Chelatococcus sp. YT9: one gene and its partner. The main gene of each other region encodes a partner of the protein of the gene in region 2 in a complex. Links are inferred from orthologs where the notes say so. Each region holds a gene or a part of one and is shown on either strand. Other genes may lie near its edges.

Region 1 (4,070 bases), 3.6 Mb from region 2 along the record:
GGCAGCTGGCCCGCGAGGTCACGATGGAAAAGGGCGGGCAGAAGCTTGCGCTGGGCGAGATCGCCCGTCGCGCCAAAGATGACGAGGGTGAATGGCGGTACGGGGATCACGCGACTGGCCATGCGGACATTTTCTCCTCACATACTTCGGCGGCAGCGCCGTGCTCTTTCAGCCAAGATTGCATCGCAAACACCTATTGGTCACGCCGCCTTCTTTCGCTCGGCGATTCTTGCCAGATCGCGCATGATGACGGTGGTTCCCTTGAGGCGGTGCGCCGGCGTCGCGAAATCGTCGATGAAGACGATGCGCATGTCGGGCCGCACCTTGGCGAGCGATCCCTGTTCGGCGACATAGGCGACGAGCCCTTCGGGATTGGCGAAGGCATTGTCGCGGAAGGAGACGATGACGCCCTTCGGCCCTGCCTCGACCTTCTCCACATTGGCCCGCCGGCACAGGGCCTTGATCGAGACGATCTTGAGAAGCTGCTCCACCTCTTCCGGCAGCTTGCCGAAGCGATCGATGAGCTCGGCGCCGAAGCCCTCGATCTCGGCGTCGGTGTCGAGGGTCGACAGCCGCCGGTAGAGTTCGAGCCTGACATCGAGATCGGGCACGAAACTGTCGGGGATCATCACCGGCGTGCCGATGGTGATCGTGGGCGACCAGGCTTCCTCCTCGGCCTCCTCGACGCCGGCCTTGAGCTGGGCGACCGCCTCTTCCAGCATCTGCTGGTAGAGCTCGTAGCCGACTTCCTTGATATGGCCCGACTGCTCCTCGCCGAGGAGGTTGCCGGCGCCGCGGATATCGAGATCGTGGCTGGCGAGCTGGAAACCCGCCCCGAGCGTATCGAGCGACTGCAGCACCTTGAGCCGCCGCTCCGCACTCTGTGTGAGCCGCCGGTTGGCCGGCACGGTCAGCAGCGCATAGGCGCGCAGCTTCGAGCGGCCCACACGGCCACGCAGCTGGTAGAGCTGCGCGAGGCCGAACATGTCGGCACGATGGACGATCAGGGTATTGGCGCGGGGAATGTCCAGCCCTGACTCGACGATAGTGGTCGACAACAGGAGGTCGAACTTGCCTTCATAGAAAGCCGTCATCACATCCTCGAGCTGGCCTGCGGCCATCTGGCCGTGCGCCACCGCCACCTTCACCTCGGGCACCTCGCGGTCGAGAAATGACTTCACCTCGGCGAGATCCTCGATGCGAGGACAGACGTAAAAGGACTGGCCGCCGCGATACCGCTCGCGCAGCAGCGCCTCGCGAACCGAGAGCGGGTCGAAGGGCGAGATGAAGGTGCGCACCGCCAGGCGGTCGACTGGAGGCGTGGCGATAAGCGACAGCTCGCGCACGCCGGTCAGCGCCAGCTGCAGCGTGCGCGGGATGGGCGTCGCGGTCAGCGTCAACACATGCACCTCGGCGCGGAGATCCTTCAGGCGCTCCTTGTGGCTGACGCCGAAGTGCTGCTCCTCGTCCACGATGATCAGGCCGAGGTCCTTGAAGCGGATCGCCTTTCCGAGCAGCGCGTGAGTGCCGACCACGATGTCGACGGTGCCGTCGGCAAGCCCGGCCTTCACGGCTTTCAGTTCGGCGGCCGGCACGAAGCGCGAGGCTTGCGCGACCTTGATGGGCAAGCCCTGGAAGCGTTCCTCGAAGGCGCGGAAATGCTGGCGCGCCAGGAGCGTCGTCGGCACGACGACCGCGACCTGTCGGCCGGAGAGGGCGACCGCGAAGGCGGCGCGCAGGGCGACCTCCGTCTTGCCGAAGCCGACGTCGCCGCAGACGAGGCGATCCATCGGGCGGCCCGAGGATAAGTCCTCCAGCACCGCATCGATAGCATTCTGCTGATCCTCGGTCTCGTCATAGGGGAAGCGGGCGGCGAATTCATCGTAGAGCCCATGTGGCGGGACAATGCGCGGCGCCTCCTTGAGGGCACGCGCGGCCGCGACCTTGATGAGGGCGCTTGCCATCTCGCGGATGCGCTGCTTCAGCTTGGCCTTGCGCGCCTGCCAGGCCGCTCCGCCGAGCTTGTCGAGGGCGACTTCCGTATCCTCGGACCCGTAGCGCGAGAGCAGGTCGATGTTCTCGACCGGCAGATAGAGCTTGTCTCCGCCGAGATAGTGCAGCTCGAGGCAGTCGTGCGGTGCACCTGCCACGTCGATGGTTTGCAGGCCGACGAAGCGGCCGATGCCGTGATCGACATGCACCACGAGATCGCCGGCGGACAGGCTCGACACCTCCGAGATGAAATCCTGTGCCCGGCGAGACTTGCGTGTCTGACGGACGAGCCGGTCGCCAAGGATGTCCTGTTCGCCGAGCACCGCGAGATCGCCGACTTCGAAACCGGCTTCCAATCCCCAGACCGCGAGCCCGACTTCGCCGGCCGGCAGGCCGAGCGCGACGGAGAGCCGCCCGACCGGCGTCGCCTTCTTCAGGCCGTGATCCGCGAGAACCGAGCCGAGGCGTTCGCGTGAGCCTTCCGACCACGCCGCGACGACGACCTTGCGCCCCTCTCCTTGAAGATGGCGGATATGGGCGACCGCCGCCTCGAAGATATTGACGGTGCCGTCGGCGCGTTCCGGCGCGAAATTGCGGCCCGTCTTGCCGGCCGCGTCGATGATGAGGCGCGCCTCGCTTTCAGGCTGGGCGAAGGGCGAGAAGCGTAGCGTGGCTCCGGCCTTGAGACGCTCGCTCCATTCCCGCTCGCCGAGATAGAGGGCCTCCGGTGGGAGTGGCTTGTAGGGTGGAGCTCCGCCGGTCGCGCTGGATGCCGGACCCGCGCGGCGCGCGTCATAATAATCCTTGATCTGGGCCAGCCGCTCGCCAGCCGCGTCCTCCGCGAGGGGATCGAAGGCAAAGGGCACGCCCGGCACATAGTCGAAGAGCGTATCCAGCCCCTCATAGAAGAGCGGTAGCCAGTGTTCAAGGCCGGGGTGGCGGCGCCCCTCGCTCACGGCCTCATAGAGCGTGTCGTCGCGGGTCGCGGCACCGAACGCCGTGACATAGCCCTGGCGGAAGCGGCGGATGGTATCGGTGGTGATCTTCACCTCGCTCATCGGCACGAGATCGAGGGAGCGCAGCTGATGCGTGGTGCGCTGGGTTTCCGGATCGAAGGCGCGGATCGACTCGAGCGTATCGCCGAAGAAATCAAGGCGCAGCGGCTCGGGCAGGCCCGGCGCGTAGAGATCGACGATGCCGCCGCGCACCGCATATTCACCGGTGTCGCGCACCGTCGCGGTGCGCTGGAAGCCGTTGACCTCTAGCCACTGCACGAGGGCGTCCATGTCGACCGTATTGCCCGGCGCGGCTGAGAGGCTATCGCGGGCCATGAGGGACACGGGCGGCACGCGCTGCAACAGCGCGTTGACCGTGGTGAGAAGGAGACGCGGCTTCTCTGCCGACGAGCGGGAGGATGCGAGCCGCGCCAGCGCCATCATGCGACGCGCCGTGATGGCGGCGGTGGGCGAGACCCGGTCATAGGGCTGGCAGTCCCAGGCCGGCAGGCTCAGCACCTCGAGCTCGGGCGCGATGAAGCCCAGAGCCGCCTCTGTCGCCGCGAGCCGGCGGTCGTCGCGCAGCACATAGACGAGCGCGGCGGCATTGTCTTCACCGGCCAGTGCCCGCGACAGATCAGCGATAATGAGCCCGTCTTGCCCATCGGCAACGCTGGTGAGCAACGGGTTATCGCCCCGCCGAAGGGCATCAACGGCGCGTTGGAGCGGATTCATCGGATCGACCTGTTCAGACAAAAAGCAGAGGCTTGACGTGCGAGCGTTCATCGCGGACTGGGACGTATAAGCCCGCAATTGCGGCTACTCAACGACTCATGTCCACGGGTATGCTGTTTGAGAGAAGGGCCCCGCGTGGACGCATGCTCAGGGTGCCGGGCGTTCCGCACCGGCGCGGCATTGCTGGAAGGCTCCGCTCAGCTGTTGCCTTTCCTGCGGCAGGAGGCTGTTGGCGCTCATCTTCTCCCACATGTTGAGGCGCGTGATGGCATCGCTGGCGCAGCTGCAATAACGCGCGCAGGTCACGGCATCGCTGCCGTTGTCGACGCATGCCTTGGCGCAACTGCG
Region 2 (5,200 bases):
CCCGAACCTGCCCTTGAATACGGGGTTACGATCTCGTCCTTCCCGCAAGCGACAAGCCATGCGAGAAGAACGGGCTCATTCTTCAAGTCGTTCGTCGTTCAGCGCTCCAGGCGCCGTCCGCTCCTGTCGATCCCACTTGTCCGTTGAGAGCCATGGCTCAGAAATCGAAGAAGAATCCCGCAGCCACCGTTTCCGCGGCGGCCAAGTCACTGGCTCCCGAGGCGCCGGCCGCCAAGGCACGGACCGCGAAGGAACCCGCGGCCGAGACATCCGTCGCGGGGATCTCCGTCGCGAGGTCTGCAGTCATGCTGCCCGAAAGCAAGCGCCTCCGTCATGACGGCCCGACGCGCATGCTCACCATTCGCGGAGCGCGGGAGCACAATCTCAAGAACGTCGACCTCGCGGTTCCGCGAGACAAGCTGGTCGTCTTCACGGGCCTTTCCGGGTCGGGCAAATCCTCACTCGCTTTTGACACGATCTACGCAGAGGGCCAGCGGCGGTACGTCGAATCGCTTTCAGCCTACGCTCGGCAGTTCCTCGAGATGATGCAGAAGCCGGACGTCGACGAGATCGACGGTCTGTCGCCCGCGATCTCCATCGAGCAGAAGACCACGTCGAAAAACCCGCGCTCGACCGTCGGCACCGTCACTGAAATCTATGACTACATGCGCCTTCTCTGGGCGCGCGCCGGCGTGCCTTATTCCCCGGCCACCGGCCTGCCCATCGAGAGCCAGACCGTCAGCCAGATGGTCGACCGCATCCTGGCCTTGCCGGAAAAGACGCGCCTCTACCTGCTCGCGCCGGTGGTGCGAGGCCGCAAGGGCGAGTATCGCAAGGAACTTGCGGACTTCATGAAGCGCGGCTTCCAGCGCGTGAAGATCGACGGGACCTATTACGAGATCGCCGACGCACCCAATCTCGACAAAAAGCTGAAGCACGACATCGATGTGGTGGTTGATCGCGTCGTCGTTCGCCCCGATATCGCCGCGCGCCTCGCGGAGTCGCTGGAGACGGCGCTGGAGCTCGCCGAAGGCATCGCGGTTATCGAATTTGCCGATGAAACAGACGCCAAAGGCAGTCCACGCCGCGATGTGCTCTCGTCGAAATTCGCCTGCCCGGTGTCCGGTTTCACGATCCCGGAGATCGAGCCGCGGCTTTTCTCCTTCAACAATCCCTACGGCGCCTGCCCGGTCTGCGACGGGCTCGGGCATGAGATGCGGATCGATCCCGACCTCGTGGTGCCGGATCATACACTGACATTGCGCGGCGGCGCGATCGCTCCTTGGGCGCGCTCGACGTCGCCCTATTACGGCCAGACGCTCGACGCACTGGCGCGCCACTATGGTTTCTCCGTCACGAAGCCGTGGAGCGAGCTTCCGGACAAGGCGCGGGACGTCATCCTTTACGGCAGCGGCTCGACCTCGGTGCGCTTCTCTTACGAGGACGGACTGCGCGCCTACGAGGTCAACAAGCCCTTCGAGGGCGTGATCTCAAACCTCGAACGCCGCTGGAAAGAAACCGAAAGCGACTGGGCACGCGAGGAGATCGGCCGCTTCATGAGCGAGACGCCCTGCGCGGCCTGCGGGGGGCACCGGCTCAAACCGGAAGCGCTCGCGGTCAAAGTGGGCCGTCATCACATCAGCGAGGTGGCGCAACTGTCCGTGCGCGCTGCCCGGGACTGGTTCGATGCCGTTCCTGATCAGCTCAACGCCAAGCAGAACGAGATCGCCGGTCGTATCCTCAAGGAGATCCGCGACCGTCTGGTGTTTCTGCTGGACGTCGGCCTCGACTATCTCACCCTGGCGCGAGCCTCCGGCACCCTCTCGGGCGGCGAGAGCCAGCGCATCCGTCTGGCGAGCCAGATCGGCTCGGGGCTCACGGGCGTGCTCTACGTGCTCGATGAACCGTCGATCGGCCTGCACCAGCGCGACAACGAGCGGCTGCTGCAGACCCTGAAGCGGCTACGTGACCTCGGCAACACGGTCATCGTCGTCGAACACGATGAAGACGCCATCCTGACGGCCGATTATGTGGTCGATGTCGGGCCGGGTGCGGGCATCCATGGCGGCGAGATCGTCGCGCAGGGTACGCCCGACGAAATCCTCGCCAATCCAGCCTCTCTGACTGGCCGCTATCTCACCGGCGAACTCGGCGTGCCGCTGCCGGCGAAGCGCCGCAAGCCGCAGAAAGGGCGCGAGCTCACCATTACCGGAGCGCGCGGCAACAACCTCAAGGACGTGACCGCTTCATTTCCGCTCGGCACCTTCACCTGTGTCACGGGTGTGTCCGGAGGCGGCAAGTCGACGCTCGTCATCGACACGCTCTACAAGGCCGTGGCGCGGCGGTTGAATAACGCTCTTGAGCATCCCACGCCGTTCGAGGCCATCGAGGGCTTGGAACATCTCGACAAGGTCATCGACATCGACCAGTCGCCGATCGGCCGCACGCCACGGTCGAACCCGGCGACCTATACCGGCGCGTTCACGCCGATCCGCGAATGGTTTGCCGGCCTGCCCGAAGCCAAGGCGCGCGGTTATCAGCCGGGACGTTTCTCCTTCAACGTCAAGGGCGGACGCTGTGAAGCCTGCCAGGGCGACGGCGTCATCAAGATCGAGATGCACTTCCTGCCCGACGTCTACGTCACCTGCGACGTCTGCAAGGGCAAGCGTTATGACCGCGAGACGCTGGAGGTGAAGTACCGCCAGCGCTCCATAGCCGACGTGCTCGATATGACGGTCGACGAGGCCCGCGACCTGTTCCATGCCGTGCCGGCAATCCGCGACAAGATGGAAACGCTGTCGCGCGTCGGCCTTGGCTACATCAAGGTTGGGCAGCAGGCGACCACACTGTCGGGCGGCGAGGCGCAACGGGTGAAGCTGTCCAAGGAACTGTCGAAGCGCGCTACCGGACGGACTCTCTATATCCTCGACGAACCGACCACCGGCCTGCATTTCCACGATGTGGCGAAGCTGATGGAGGTCCTCCATGAGCTCGTCGAGCAGGGCAACACCGTCATCGTGATCGAGCACAACCTCGAGGTCATCAAGACGGCCGACTGGGTCATCGACATGGGGCCTGAAGGCGGCGACGGCGGCGGCACCATTGTGGCGCAGGGAACGCCGGAGACGATTGCCAAATCTTCGAGCAGTCATACGGGCAAATTTCTGGCAGAGGTCCTCGAGAGGCGCCCACTTCGCACACGCAAACAAGCGGCTGCGGAATAGCTCCGTGCCGCGATTTCGCCGTTTTTGCGGAATTTCGACCCAAATGTAACTAAATCCTTACCCTGCTGACGCCTTCGTCATGCTCCCCACGCATGACTGTCATACAGAATCTCCCCTGCCTGAAATCGAGGCAAAGGCCTATATGCTGCATCGCAACAAGGCGAGATCGGCAGCATCCGCTAAGCCCCTCGCCGTCAGGAGATTAAAATGATCGTCACGCATATCCTCGCTAAGATCCGCAGCTACCTGCGCTACCGCGACACCGTCCGCGAGCTTTCTCGTCTGTCGGACCGCGAACTCAACGATCTCGGCCTGTCCCGTTGGGATATCCCCTTCATTGCGCGCAAGCACACGAAGGTCGGCGCCTGATCGTCGGGATCACTCACAAGATCCTGGCTCGTAACGCCCGCCCGTTTGGCGGGCGTTCGTGTTTTGAGACTACGAACGCGCCGGATGCTCCCAGCGCGCCTTCAATAAGCCGTGACATCGCTGTTTGTCGCTGCCGCCGACAAAGCCCGGCTGATGTTACGGAGAACGACCATGACAAAGATATACGCTGTCGATGAAGCTGGCAGGCGCACGCTCATCCCATCCCGCCTGGTGGTCGTCGAGACAGCGGCTGGTGATCACATGAAGATCGAGGCCGGCATGCACCGCTTGGGAGAGGTCACGCTCTTAGCCGAGGCGGATCCGGCCCGCGCCGCGGTGCTGGCAGTGCGCAGCGGCGGTTGCAATGTCCTCCATATAACGCTCGAACGACTGAACAAATCTTGACGATGGCCAAGCCACCCGACACATAGGGCGGCATGACGCTTCAACCAACTCACATCATCGGCGGTGGCCTCGCCGGCTCCGAAGCCGCCTGGCAGATCGCCCAGTCGGGCCAACGCGTCATTCTCCATGAGATGCGGCCGACCACGGCGACGCCCGCCCACAAGGGCGAGGGCCTGGCGGAGCTCGTCTGCTCCAACTCCTTCCGCTCCGACGACGCCGAAACGAACGCTGTCGGCCTTCTCCATCAGGAGATGCGTGGGCTGTCCTCGCTCATCATGACAATGGCAGACCGTCACCAGGTGCCGGCCGGAGGCGCATTGGCCGTCGACCGTGAAGGCTTTTCCGCCGCTGTCACCGCCGCTCTCGCGAACCACCCGAATGTCCACATCGCCCGGGCAGAGGTCTCCGGACTGCCGCCGGAGGACTGGGGCGAAACCATCATCGCCACAGGTCCCCTCACCTCTCCGTCCCTGGCGGATGCCATCAGGGCGCTCACCGGCGAGGGGGAACTCGCGTTCTTCGATGCCATCGCCCCCATCATCCATCGCGATTCCATCAATATGGACATCGCCTGGGCGCAATCGCGCTATGACAAGGCCGGTCCGGGCGGCACGGGAGCCGACTATCTCAATTGCCCCATGACCCGCGAGGAATACGAGGCCTTCGTTGATGCCTTGCTCGCAGGTGAAACCAGCGACTTCCGCGAATGGGAGAAGGATACCCCCTACTTCAATGGTTGCCTGCCGATCGAGGTCATGGCCGCGCGCGGACGTGAAACGCTGCGGCACGGGCCCATGAAGCCGGTTGGCCTCACCAACCCGCGCAACCCCGACGAAAAACCCTATGCCATCGTGCAGTTGCGGCAGGACAATGCCCTTGGCACGCTTTTCAACATGGTGGGCTTCCAGACGAAGCTCCGCCACGGCGCGCAGGTGGATGTGCTGCGCATGATCCCCGGCCTGGAGCGCGCGGAATTCGCGCGTCTCGGAGGGCTGCACCGGAACACCTTCCTCAACTCCCCTAAGCTTCTCGATCCGCGCCTGCGCCTGAAGGCCCTGCCACGCCTGCGATTTGCCGGGCAGATCACCGGCTGCGAAGGGTATGTGGAGAGCGCAGCCATCGGGCTGATCGCCGGTCGGCTTGCGGCGGCTGAGCGCGAGGGGGGCGGCGAGATCACAATGCCGCCGGCGACGACCGCCCTC

What was found. The genes of interacting proteins can lie anywhere in the genome.
Region 1: the proteins of uvrA (region 2) and mfd are in contact, whole or in part, in a crystal structure (PDB 4DFC), measured with the Escherichia coli proteins. The link is inferred for Chelatococcus sp. YT9 from one-to-one orthologs.

The regions. Positions count from the first base shown.
Region 1 is NZ_JAHBRW010000001.1:3,635,372-3,639,441, forward strand. It holds mfd (transcription-repair coupling factor), read right to left. Parts: upstream 3,723-4,070; coding sequence 201-3,722; downstream 1-200. Other genes in the region: zwf (glucose-6-phosphate dehydrogenase), read right to left, coding at 1-122; KIO76_RS16795 (heparan-alpha-glucosaminide N-acetyltransferase), read right to left, coding at 3,870-4,070. UniProt on the Escherichia coli protein: Couples transcription and DNA repair by recognizing RNA polymerase (RNAP) stalled at DNA lesions. Mediates ATP-dependent release of RNAP and its truncated transcript from the DNA, and recruitment of nucleotide excision repair machinery to the damaged site.
Region 2 is NZ_JAHBRW010000001.1:59,807-65,006, forward strand. Bases 1-3,424 are described here. They hold uvrA (excinuclease ABC subunit UvrA), read left to right. Parts: upstream 1-305; coding sequence 306-3,224; downstream 3,225-3,424. Also shown: KIO76_RS00270 (DUF1127 domain-containing protein), read left to right, coding at 3,432-3,593; KIO76_RS00275 (hypothetical protein), read left to right, coding at 3,765-3,998; methylenetetrahydrofolate--tRNA-(uracil(54)-C(5))-methyltransferase (FADH(2)-oxidizing) TrmFO, read left to right, coding at 4,031-5,200. UniProt on the Escherichia coli protein: The UvrABC repair system catalyzes the recognition and processing of DNA lesions. UvrA is an ATPase and a DNA-binding protein. A damage recognition complex composed of 2 UvrA and 2 UvrB subunits scans DNA for abnormalities.